3 regions of the Solibacillus isronensis genome follow, and region 1 is predicted to be linked to each of the others. Evidence: riboswitches for the same ligand, from Rfam matches in the RefSeq annotation. Region 1 holds a riboswitch; each other region holds the start of a gene.
The links. A riboswitch is a leader RNA that binds a small molecule or an ion and turns the genes downstream of it on or off. The one in region 1 is predicted to bind S-adenosylmethionine.
Positions count from the first base shown of each region.

Region 2: linked by a shared signal. The riboswitch ahead of M3166_RS12050 (methionine ABC transporter ATP-binding protein) and the one ahead of metA (homoserine O-acetyltransferase MetA) in region 1 are both predicted to bind S-adenosylmethionine.
Region 3: linked by a shared signal. The riboswitch ahead of M3166_RS14465 (O-acetylhomoserine aminocarboxypropyltransferase/cysteine synthase family protein) and the one ahead of metA (homoserine O-acetyltransferase MetA) in region 1 are both predicted to bind S-adenosylmethionine.

Region 1 covers NZ_JAMBOC010000001.1:1,017,794-1,022,122, reverse strand. The annotation lists gene M3166_RS05205 (AAA domain-containing protein) at 1-1,361, shown strand, start outside; gene M3166_RS05200 (nucleoside-diphosphate sugar epimerase) at 1,377-2,120, shown strand; SAM riboswitch class I at 2,193-2,300, shown strand; gene metA (homoserine O-acetyltransferase MetA) at 2,454-3,395, shown strand; gene M3166_RS05190 (ABC transporter ATP-binding protein) at 3,446-4,216, opposite strand.
Region 2 covers NZ_JAMBOC010000002.1:48,404-52,732, forward strand. The annotation lists gene M3166_RS12040 (MetQ/NlpA family ABC transporter substrate-binding protein) at 64-870, opposite strand; gene M3166_RS12045 (methionine ABC transporter permease) at 1,026-1,694, opposite strand; gene M3166_RS12050 (methionine ABC transporter ATP-binding protein) at 1,687-2,715, opposite strand; SAM riboswitch class I at 2,861-2,963, opposite strand; gene M3166_RS12055 (thioredoxin family protein) at 3,025-3,327, opposite strand; gene M3166_RS12060 (toprim domain-containing protein) at 3,335-3,661, opposite strand; gene gcvH (glycine cleavage system protein GcvH) at 3,751-4,131, opposite strand; gene M3166_RS12070 (arsenate reductase family protein) at 4,212-4,329, opposite strand, start outside.
Region 3 covers NZ_JAMBOC010000003.1:137,515-141,843, forward strand. The annotation lists gene M3166_RS14455 (hypothetical protein) at 1-1,296, shown strand, start outside; gene nfsA (oxygen-insensitive NADPH nitroreductase) at 1,342-2,076, opposite strand; SAM riboswitch class I at 2,322-2,436, shown strand; gene M3166_RS14465 (O-acetylhomoserine aminocarboxypropyltransferase/cysteine synthase family protein) at 2,554-3,858, shown strand; gene M3166_RS14470 (hypothetical protein) at 4,048-4,329, shown strand, end outside.

The DNA.
Region 1 (4,329 bases):
AACTGGATAAAAAAGCGGAGGAGCTGGCAGTTTTAAATGAACAGATAGCCCTTGGTACTGAGACTGTCGAACAGTTAACAGTTCGCTTTAAAGGGATCAACAGCGAAGGCATCCAGCTTGAAAAACGCCGGACAGAACTTGAACAGCTGACAAAACTGAACCCTGAGCAGGCGATCATTGAAGTAAACGAAAAGATCGGGCTTCTTACAGAAAAGATCGAGATGCTTGAATTGAAAATCAGTTTGCTTCCGGTGACGGCAGAACTTCAAAACGAATGGTACGGTTTACTGAAAAACGCCAATGCCCATGACTTGGACGAAATCCGCAAATTGTATGTGAAACATGCCAATGTGATCGGGACAACTTGTGTTGCATCGGCAAATAAAGAGTTTATGGACAACTATCCGACATTTGATGTCGTGATTATTGATGAAGTTTCGAAAGCAACACCACCGGAACTGTTACTGCCGATGTTAAAGGGCGCAAAGATCATTTTAGTTGGGGACCATCACCAGTTGCCTCCGCTTGTAGGCGATGCGACATTTGAAGAGACATTGGAGCAAGTTGTGAAGGAAAGTACAACATTTGAAGAAAAACGAGAGCTTGAAAAGTTACTGGAAGAATCATTGTTTGAGCGTCTTTATAACAATTTGCCGTCACAAAATAAAACGATGCTCGCCCTTCAATATCGAATGCATAAAAATATTATGTCAACTATCACACCGTTTTACGAAAATGAATCCGAACAGCTGCAGTGTGGGTTAGAGGATTCGGATGCCGTACGCGATCATTTCCTTGAAACTTCAAAGGTTACACGAAATCACCATTTACTATGGCTTGATATTCCGAATGCCAAGCCGTATTTTGAAGAGCGTATGAAGGAAGGCTCGAGTTTATTCAATTTAGCTGAGCTGGAACAGATTAAACAGCAGCTTCTTGAATTAAATGCCGCAACGGGACAAGCGAAAGCACAAGGGCTGATTCCACAAGACGCATTAAAATCGGTTGGCGTTATTTCATTCTACGCGGAGCAGGTGAAACGTATTAATCGTCTGATCGAACAGGAAATCAGTGTACCGCATTTACACATCCGTACAGGATCCGTCGATAAATTCCAGGGGATGGAGATGGATGTGATTATCGTCAGCATGGTGCGGAATCATGACAATGAACGCGGAGAAATCGGGTTTGCGAAAGATTACCGACGCCTGAATGTTGCATTATCCCGCGCACGGGAACTGCTCATAATGATTGGCAGTACCGAAATGTTTACAAAGCGTCCAAAGAGCGCGAAAACACGGGATATGTATGCCCATGTATTAACGACAGTAAAAGAGCAAGACGGCTATTTTGCTGTGTAGAAACAGGGGGATTGAATGGATTTACAAAGTACAGTTATACAGCTGCAGAAAGAACTCATCCAAAATCCGTCCATTGAAATCAAAAAGCAAATGCAATACGCCATTCCGATTCACACATTGGAAGTGAAATATCATCCGGTAATGCGTAATGCCATGGATATTTTAATGAAGATGATGCTCATTTCATTTGAGAAGGCGAAGCTGAAAAATGTGGAGTTATTAGCCGAAATTTTATTGGTGGAACCGTTATTTATTCATGATTTGACGAATAAAATGTTACGACTGGGTATGATTGTGAAGGAAGAGGAATTTGCACTAACTGCAAAGGGTAAGGCTCAGCTGGAATCGGGCATTTTTGAAGAGGAACTTGAAGAAACAAGTTATTTTATTCAATACAGCCCGATCCATGAGCAGCCATTGGAGGGTGACCTGGAGGAATTTGCGGATTTGGAAGAGTTTCCGGAGCCTTTCCCGACAATCGAAACAGAAGAAATCGAAGCAATTGAAGAGAGCGTGCTGATTGATTTCATACAACAGCAACTTTCCGAACAACCGGTGGCGGAAGATGAAGTACCGCACTATATAACGAGTGTTGTTTCGACGGAATCGATCCAGATTAATGATATACCGGTCCTATGTTTTTTACTGTTTGATCAAAAGGAAAACAGGCATTTTGTGCGGGTATACAATACATTGACACGTGTATGGGATGAACGGCTGGAGACAATCTTATTTACTATAGAAAAAGAGCAGCTTTAGTATGCGTGAAATAATATTTTTGGAATTATTGCAAAATTACAAAGTACATGATACACTAATGACAATTTAATAGACTTATCAAGAGAAGCGGAGGGACTTGGCCCGATGATGCTTCAGCAACCTCTAGTTTAACTAGAAAGGTGCTACTTCCAGCAAGGTGTTGACCTTGGCAGATAAGAACGGGTAGAAGCCCCTCTCAATTCTGTTTTGCTGGAATGAGAGGGGCTTTTTTATTGTTCCGGAACGGTTCGTTTCGCTCGTAAAACAATGCATTGCCTGAATACCACAGATTATTAAAAGTTTATTGAAAAAGTTTATGAGGGGGAAAGTGGAATGCCGATTAATATTCCGAAACATTTACCGGCGGGTGAGCTGCTTAGAAAAGAGAAGATTTTCGTCATGGAGGAAGACCGTGCGAAAACACAACAAATTCGACCGTTAAATATTTTAGTGTTTAATTTAATGCCTGAAAAAGAGAAAACCGAACTGCAGTTGCTGCGCTTACTCGGTAATACACCATTACAGGTGGATGTGACATTTTTAAACACGGCTACATACGAATCAAAAAATGTTTCCAAATCGCATTTAGATACTTTTTACCGGACGTTCGACCAAGTGAAGCACCGTCGCTTTGATGGGCTCATTATTACAGGAGCGCCAGTAGAGAAAATGGATTTTGAAGATGTTGGCTACTGGAATGAGATTACGCATGTTATGGACTGGGCAGATGAACATGTCACTTCGATTATGTATATATGTTGGGGCGCCCAAGCTGCATTGTATCATCATTTTGGCATCGGAAAATTCGAATTGCCGAAGAAATGCTCCGGTGTTTATTCCCATGTGATTACGGATTTAACAGTAGATTTAGTGCGGGGATTCAGTGATGAGTATGTGGCACCTCATTCACGCCACACGTCGGTTTCAATTGATGAAGTGCGAGCACACCCTGACTTGCGACTATTAAGCTATTCGGATGATGCAGGCGTGTTTATCGTGCAATCGAAAAACAATAAACATATTATGATTACAGGGCATCTGGAATATGATGCAACGACCTTATCGGATGAGTATTTCCGCGATATTGAGAAAGATCCGGACAATACGGAAATTCCGATCAACTATTTCCCGAATAACGACCCGTTGCAGGCACCGAAAAATGTTTGGCGTGCCCATTCGCATCTGTTGTTCTACAACTGGCTGAACTACTACGTATACCAAGAAACGCCGTATGAATGGCATTACGTCGATGAAAATATTGAATATCATATTTAATGCTTATAAATGAAACGAACCAGCAAGAGATGGACTCCTGCTGGTTCGTTTTATTTAATTGCGACCCAGGCACGTTCGCGTTCAATCTGCAAACTAATTTCCCGCCCGAAGAAATCGCTTAATAATTCGTCTGTTAAAACAACTTCGCGTGCATTGGCTTCGACATTTTTTCCGTCTTTCATTAAAAGTACATGGCTAAAACAAGGAAGTATTTCTTCTACATGATGCGTCACGTAAATTAGGGTAGGGCCGTTTTCTGCTTGTGCAATCTGTTCTATTGTTTGCAGCAAGTTTTCCCGTTCGATTAAGTCCAGACCGCCACATGGCTCATCCAATATTAAAATTTCCGGATCCGCCATAATGGCCCTTGCTATTTGAACACGCTGCCGTTCACCTTGAGACAAATGCTCGAATGATTTATTTGCTAAATGGTCACAGTGAAAATGCTTCATAATAGAAACCGCATGGTCAATTTCTTCTTCCGTCACATCATTGAAAAGGCGAAGGGCACCGAATTTTCCGCTGAGCACGATTTCAATTGCATTATCCTGCCAGTTGAAGTTATCGATCATCGCATTGCTGACCCAGCCGATCCGCGTCCGCAGTTTCGGTATATACGTCTTGCCATATGTTTCACCCAGTACTTGGACCTTACCTTCATTTGGCCAAATATAGCCGTTAATAACTTTCAGCAACGTCGTTTTGCCGGAGCCGTTTAACCCTAAAATAGCCCAATGCTGTCCCTTTTGAACATGCCAGCTTAAATCATTTAAAATCTTTTTGTCATTGCGATATAAATGGATATTTTCAATATGTATCATTTAAAAACACCTCCACTTACTACTATGCACCTTTTTTCATTGTCGTGAAAGTATTTTTTGAAAATTGTAACAATTTAAATGTAAAAAAAAGAAAGCAAACGCATAATGCTTGC
Region 2 (4,329 bases), on a different contig from region 1:
TATTTTATGTCCAGAAAAAAAACCATTTTCTCCCCGAAGAGAGAAAATGGTTTTTTGATCATTTTATTCGCCTGAAACAGGTACTACAGAGCCGCCCCACTCTTCAACGATAAAGTCTTGTACTTCTTTTGAGCGTAATGCATCTACTAATGCTTTAATTTCTTTTGAATCTTCATCACCAGATTTTACTGCAATAATGTTTACATATGGTGATTCACTAGACTCGATTGCGATTGAATCTTCCAATGGGTTAATACCGTTATCGATTGCGAAGTTTGAGTTGATTAACACCGCATCGCCTTCTTCATTTTCATACATTTGCACTAATAATTCAGCTGCTGTGTTTGCATCGAATTCGAAGTTTTTCGGATTATCTACGATGTCTTTTATTTCTGCTTTTGTTTTATCAATACCTTCTGCTAATGTAATTAAACCTTGTGCTTCAAGTAATGAAAGCATACGTCCATGGTCTGCCACTGAGTTAGAAAGTAAAATCGTTGCACCTTCAGGAAGTTCTTCTAAAGATGAATATTTTTTAGAGTAAATACCAATCGGCTCGATGTGAATACCGCCAGCATTTGCAAAGTCATAATCGAAATCCGCTTTTTGAGCTTCGAAGTATGGGATGTGCTGGAAGTAGTTTGCATCTAAATCACCGTTATTTAAATCTTGGTTTGGAAGAACATAGTCTGTATAAGTTGCAATTTCTAGCTCAATACCCTGTTCCTCTAAAATTGGCTTAACTTTTTCAAGGATAACTGCGTGTGGTGTATTTGACGCACCAACTACTAATTTTTCATCTTCTCCGCCACATGCTGCTAAAGCAAGTACTGAAGCTCCTAAAATAACGCTTGATAATAATTTCTTCATTTGTTTTACCTACCCTTTTTTTAGTTTGTTCAGTTTATCGAAACCTTTTTTATATTCTGATTATTTCCCTTATAGACGCGCACTTTTTTAAAGTTTGCGTCCATATTGTTTCGATGCACCATTATTTATAATTACGGCCTTTTATGAGCCACTAACTATCGTTTGTCCACTCTTGCTGTAATGAAGTCCCCAATAAATTGGATAATGAATACTACAACTAAAATTAAAACAGTTGCCATTAATGTCACATCTGTTCGGTTACGCTGAAAACCATCAAGGAATGCCAGGTTACCTAAACCACCCGCACCGATAATGCCGGCCATTGCTGTATATCCTACTAAAGCTACCGCAGTAACAGTAATACCAGAAATTAATGCCGGTAAGCTTTCCGGGATCAGCACTTTCCAAATAATCGTAGAAGTTTTCGCTCCCATTGAGCGGGCTGCTTCAATGACACCTTTATCAATTTCTCTTAATGCTATTAATACCATGCGCGCATAAAACGGTGCTGCCCCAATAATTAGCGCAGGTAATGCTGCATTGGCGCCACGGATTGTTCCAAGTAAAAACTTAGTAAATGGAATTAATAAAATGATTAAGACGATAAATGGAATCGAGCGGAAAATATTCACGAGTGACCCTGTCAAAAAGTGTACAATTTTATTTGCCCATAATTGATTGTCGCTCGTTAAAAATAAGACAATACCAATTAGAAGTCCTAGTATAAATGTGATGACTGTCGCAACAGCCGTCATATAAATTGTTTCATATGTTGCTTCGAGCATTTTACCCCAATCTACGTTCGGAAATAATTGATTAAACATGCTCAATCACCTCCGCCTGAATTTCTTGCTTTGCTAAAAAGCTTAATGCTTCCGCGACTGCTTTTGGCTCGCCATCGATATGAATAAACAATGTACCAAACGAACCGCCCGTTGTATTTGAGATTTTGCCATGCACTATATTAACAACTACGTCAAATTGCTTAATCATTTGTGAGATGACAGGCTGTTCTGTCGTTGCCGCTGCAAATGTTAATTTAGCGATTTTGCCTTCTGGATAATTGGCTAAAATCTGTTCCAGTGATGCTTGCGTTTCCTGTGTTTCACCAGAAGCCTGTGATACGAAGTTTTTCGTAATTGGTGCTTGAGGATGCTGGAACACTTGCAATACATCTCCCTGTTCCACTACTTTACCGGCTTCCATTACCGCTACTCTGTTACAGATTTTGCGAATAACATGCATTTCATGTGTAATGAGTACAATTGTAAGTCCGATGTTTTTATTAATATCGAGCAGTAATTCCAAAATTGAATCCGTTGTTTCCGGATCAAGCGCTGAAGTCGCTTCATCACATAAAAGTACTTCCGGGTTGTTCGCCAACGCTCGTGCAATGCCGACACGCTGCTTTTGACCGCCTGACAATTGTGAAGGATACGCTTTCCCTCTTCCTTTTAAACCTACGAGTTCAATCAGCTCTTCTACTCGCTTTTCACGATCAGCTTTTGAAACGCCTGCAATTTCAAGTGGAAATGCAATGTTTTCTTCAACTGTACGTGACCAGAGCAGATTGAAGTGCTGGAAAATCATACTTATTTTTTGGCGTGCTTCTCGTAATTTTGCCCCGGAAGCTTTTGCAATATCCTGGCCGCCTACAATGACAGAACCTGTTGTTGGCTTTTCCAAACCGTTCAGCAGGCGGATCATCGTACTTTTACCGGCACCACTGTAGCCGATAATTCCGTATATTTCACCTTTGTTAATCGATAGGCTTACATTATCAACTGCTGTAAGTTTACCGTTTTTCGTGTTATACACTTTTGTAATATTTTGTATATCAATCATCGGTTGTACTCCTTCTAAATTGAAATAACCTTCCTGCTATTTCAAAATCATGTTCTATTCTCATTCAAAACCTCCGTTGAATGAAAAAAACCTTTCTACCAAGACAAGTAGAAAGGTTTCACATACATTTATACGGTAAACCGTTCTCTCATCTTTCAAAGTTTAAACTTTGTGTGAATTGGCACCTTTGCGTAAACGCTGGTTGCCGGGCTTCATAGGGCACTTCCCTCCACCTCTCTTTATAAGAGCAACGTTATTAAGTTTTATTATTATGAATGTTACTTTATCACGACAAAGTGACTACGTCAATTACTTTTTTAATATTTCATACAAAAACGGTACGGATTTAAATGCATAAATTTTATTCGTTAGTTCCCCGTTGTCTGAAACGATTAAACAAGGTACACTTTCAATTTTCAATTCATATGGTAAATCCCCTAAATAATTGATATTTGCCATACCAAGCGGAAGATCTGGGAGTAATTTCTCAATTACTTCCAACATTTTTTCCGACACTTCACAAGTGCCGCACATAGGCGTATATAAGAAAAACGCTGTCTGATCATACTGTTGTACGTTCTGTTCCCATTGCTGTTTCGTCCATTGTTCCATTATACTGTCATCCTTCTTTTACTAAAAATTTTGCCTGTAGTAAAATATCCCTTAAGATTTTAGTAGGTGTTTTTTCTACTTCTACATATTCATGAGGTATGATAAGCTGTGTCGCTTCGGGATATGCACGGTTCATCAGTTTACGTAACTTCTCACCGTTTTTATCTGCATCAAACATAGTGATAATTTCATCTTGCTCATATTCTTCCAATAAATCAATCAAATTGACTTCACTTATTGTGCCATTTGTACAAATAATTGTCACGTCCTCAGCTAATATCGGGATTAATCTCAATTTATCGGCACGTCCTTCTACAACAATGCATCTTCCCATATAACACGCTTCCTTTCATTCGACACCTTTATATATAGAATAACAAAAAAACACTAAAACCTTTATATAGAAGGCTTTAGTGTTTCATATTATTGTTCGATTAATGCAGTGTAAGCATCTGCGTCTAATAACTCGTCTACTTCTGCTTCACTTGTTAACTCAACAGTAACCATCCATGCATTACCGTATGGTGATTCATTTACATATTCAGGATTGTCCAGTAATTCTTCGTTGATTGCAACAACTTTACCAGAAAGTGGTGCATATAGTTCAGAAACTGTTTTAACAGATTCTACACTACCGAAAGGCTGATCCCTTGAAATTTCATCGCCTACTTCAGGTAACTCTACGAATACGATATCGCCTAGTTCAGACTGTGCGAAATCCGTAATACCGATTGTCGCTTTACCGTCTTCAATTTTAACCCACTCATGCTCTTTTGAATAACGTAATTCTTTAGGTGTGCTCATTCGAAAACCTCCATGTTATATGTAGTACATTCAAGTTCATTTTGCCATATTTCGTTCGGAAATACAATGTGAATAACTGTTTATTTCCAAGTTTCTAAGAAGTCAGACTCCTTAAATCCTAAAGTTAATTTTTTACCATCTGTAACGATTGGTCGCTTAATTAACATACCATCCGATGCTAATAGCTCTAATTGCTCA
Region 3 (4,329 bases), on a different contig from region 1:
GCGTTTGATGAGACGAAAACACCGGCAAGTGTACCGCCGAAATTTGTTAAAAACAAAATGAAAAAAGCGTTTGGACAGGTGCCAAACACGAGCTATTATGAATTAGGAAATCTGCAAATTCAAAAAGTAAATGATCAGTATGTTTACATTGCACCTGTAGAGTTTTCAGGATTCTTTAAGTGGTTTAACGGAAAAACAACTCCAGGATATTTCACGATGAGTGCTACTGACTCAAGCGATAATCCAAAGTTTGTGAAGGCAGAAATGAGCTATGTTCCATCTGCTTATTTAAATAAAAACCTGGAGCGTCATATTCGTCTTCAAAATCCATCATTAATTTTCTATGGAGATCCGCAGCTGGAAATTGATGAAGATGGAAAACCATATTACATCCGTTCTTACGGGGAATTCATTTCTGCTCGTAACGGCTTTGATGTAAAAGGGATTGTGCTTGTTGATGCGGAGACGGGTGCAACAGAGAAAATTGCGATTGCAGATGTACCGGCATTTATTGACGGTGCTGTCTCACCGGAAGCAGTAAGTTTGCAAAACAGTTATTTCGGTAACTATGTACACGGCTTCTGGAATAGTCTTGTCGGTAAAAAGGATGTTAAGTTACCGAGTGATGAAGGTACGGAAGCAAATGTAAGTCCGATCTTTATGGAAGACGGGGAAATGTATTATTTCACTGATTTTACAAGTCCAAAAGAGGGCGTTGACTCGATGCTTGGTTATGCATTAACACATGCACGTACTGGTGAAGCAACGTACTATACTGGAAATCTGGAAGAGTCTTATATGGATTCCCAAGGGGCTCTTGAAATTATCGAGAAAAAATTCATCGAAAAAGAATGGGAGGGCGAAATGCCGATCCTTTATAACTTCTACGGTGAAGCGAGCTGGCTGTCAGCTGTACTTGATGCGAACGGATTCCTGCAAAATTACTTTATCGTGTCAGCAGCAAATCCTGAAATTTCGGCATATGGTACAACACCAAATGAAGCGTTAAGACTTTATAAAACAGCGTTAAGCCGTGGCGGCAGTACGGTAGATGGTACTTCGAATGCCGAAGAGGCCAAAGCGACGGTAAAAGTCGTGCGTGTTTATAAAGAGCGTGTAGGTGATTTCACAATTGTATCCTTCCTGGCGAACACAGGTGAAAACTTCATCGTTTCTACGGAAGTTGCACCGTTTGCAATATACTTGCAAGAAGGTGACCAGGCGACGATAACGTACGCGAAAACAGGAGAAGATTTCCAGCCTGTAAAAGCATTGCAAATTGAAGGGTTGAAATAAAACAAAAGGAGTATGCCATTTTGCGGCATACTCCTTTTTATTAGCTTACTTCCAAGTAAAGCCTTGTGAAGCAAGGAAGTCTTTAATATGCGGACGGTTTTGTTCAACTAAGTAATCAGCCATTTGTTTCGTCCATGTTGCAGTCTTCTGATTCGAAGATCGGCTGCTGTAATAGTCTTCCATAATTCCATCGTACTCATCTAGCAGCGTCTCGTACTTATCAACGTCATAACCATTTTCATGCAATACCGCAGCTACCGGTAAACGCGGTTTTGTTTCATTGCGTTTTGTCGGTGTACCGATTGTCATCGCAAATAACGGGAAAACGTATTCCGGTAAATTGAACAGCGCGCTGATTTCCTTAGGATTTGTACGGGCACCACCGATATAGCAAATGCCGTAACCCATTGATTCAGCTGCAATAACGAAGTTTTGAGCAAATAATGCAACATCTGCTACTCCTACAAGCACGTTTTCAGCCGTGTCAGCAGAAATATCAACCCCATGTTTTTGACCGGCTACTTGCAAACGTTTGAAATCTACGCAAAACAAGAAAGAGGCGCCCGCTGTTTTGAACTGGAATTCATTTTTAGACAGTTCACCAAGCTTCGTTTTCTTTTCTTCATCCGTTACCCAAATGACACTGTAGGCCTGTACAAAATGCGAACTTGCCGCCATTTGTGCTGTTTCGATTAAATCGATGACAGTTTCTTTAGAAATTTCCTCACCTGTATATTTACGAACAGATGTATGACTGCGTAATAATTCTTTTGTATTCACGTGAACATCTCCTTTTTATGTAATAAAAAACTTAAATATATAACCTTCAAGCTTATTTTAGTCAATATTTTACTTGAAGTCGATTATTAACGTCTGTTCAATTCATAGAGAAGGAATTTTTGCATATCGTTAAATACAGATAAGAGTAATCTGAATAGAAATCTGAAAATTTTAATTTTTTGTGTTGACATATCGGATTAGTATGTTTTATACTGAGACTCAACGATGGAACACAAATCACATAACTCTTATCAAGAGCGGCGGAGGGAATAGGCCCTGAGATGCCCGGCAACCAGTAAGTGATGAACTGACTAAGGTGCTAATTCCTACAAAATGGACAATCATTTTGAAAGATAAGAGGAGGCAAACTTGCTCATGCGCAACCCTCTTCTTAACTGAAGAGGGTTTTTTTCATTTAAAAAATCCTCCTCAAAAAACACCGATTTCACCATCGATTAAATTTTTGGGGGTAATAAAATGACAAATTTAAGACCAGAAACTTTATTATTACACGGGGGACAAAAGCCAGACCCGGTAACAGGTGCAATTGCAGTTCCCGTTTACCGCACAACAGCCTATGCATTTAATGACACAGCTCATGCGCAACGTCTATTTGCATTACAGGAAACAGGCAATATTTATTCTCGTATTATGAACCCGACAGTCGGGGCATTTGAAGAACGGGTTGCTTTATTAGAAGGGGGTACAGCTGCAGTAGGGCTTTCATCTGGCGCAGCAGCAGTAGCATTTTCGATTTTAAACGTTGCCGGTGCAGGGGATGAAATTGTTGCGGCAGGTTCACTTTACGGCGGGACTTACAATTTATTCGCCACTACATTGCCTCGCTACGGCATTACAGTAAAATTTGTGGATGAATCAGATCCTGCAAACTTCCAGGCGGCAATTACGGATAAAACGAAAGCAATCTTCGCTGAAATTATCGGAAATCCAAGCTTGAAAGTACTGGATATTGAAGCGGTAGCAAACATCGCTCATGACAATGGTCTTCCTTTATTAATCGACAGCACATTTGCTTCCCCATACGGAAGTAATCCGATTGAATTCGGTGCGGATGTTGTTATCCATTCTGCAACAAAATGGATTGGTGGTCATGGAACGACAATCGGCGGGATTGTCGTTGATGCAGGGAAGTTCGACTGGACACAAGGAAGACATCCAGGATTTACAGAACCGGATACTTCTTACCATGGTCTACGCTACGGGATTGACACAGCAGGCGCTGCATTTGCGACAAAGCTTCGTGTTCAACTATTGCGTGATTTTGGTCCAACATTATCTGCTGACGCAGCATTTAACTTCCTGCAAGGACTTGAAACGCTTCATTTGCGTATTGTCCGTCACAATGAAAATACACAAAAAGTTGCCGAGTATTTAAGAGACCACCCATTTGTGGAATACGTAAATTACAACGGCTTTGAAGATTTTGAGACACATGATTTGGCGAAAAAGTACTTGAAAAACGGCTTTGGATCTATCATTACGTTCGGCATTAAAGGTGGACGCGAAGCCGGTCGCCAAGTAATCGATAACGTAGAATTGTTTTCACACGTAGCAAACGTTGGGGATGCCCGTTCATTGATTATCCACCCTGCGAGCACAACGCACCAACAGTTATCTGCTGAAGAACTAAAAACTGCCGGCGTATCGGAAGAGCTCATTCGCTTATCGATCGGGTTAGAAGCAGCAGAAGATATTATCGCAGATTTAGAACAGGCATTAGCGAAAGTTGCGGCTGAAGTAGGCGCAGAAACAAACGCATAAACCTTTAAAAAAGGCTTAGCTTTTCCCATTCGAGAAGCTAAGCAATTTTTAGAAAATTAATCCCTACTATTTTTATAAGTTTTATTGACAAATTTAATACCAAGTAATACAATTGGGATAATAATATTACCAACCGGAAAAATTTAAAGTGATGTTGCAGCATCATTGGAAGAAAAGGAGTTGTTCAACATGGGGAAAGTATACAGTGCACAAAACATTGCAGCCTATATTATTTATGAACTTAATGACGTAAAGGAATTTGTGAACGCTTGCGCTATCCAGCAAATTTTGGCGGATGTGAATACGATGTGGCAGCATGTTTTTGGACACAGTGCCTACTCTGAACAAGCTCACGATCTTGCCACAGCAGGTTATGTTGTAAAAGAAGTTGCCGAGGAATACAAAATTCATGGTACAGCCCATATTTTATCGCCAGCCAGAGAGTGGTTCTTAAAATATGGTGAATTTCAG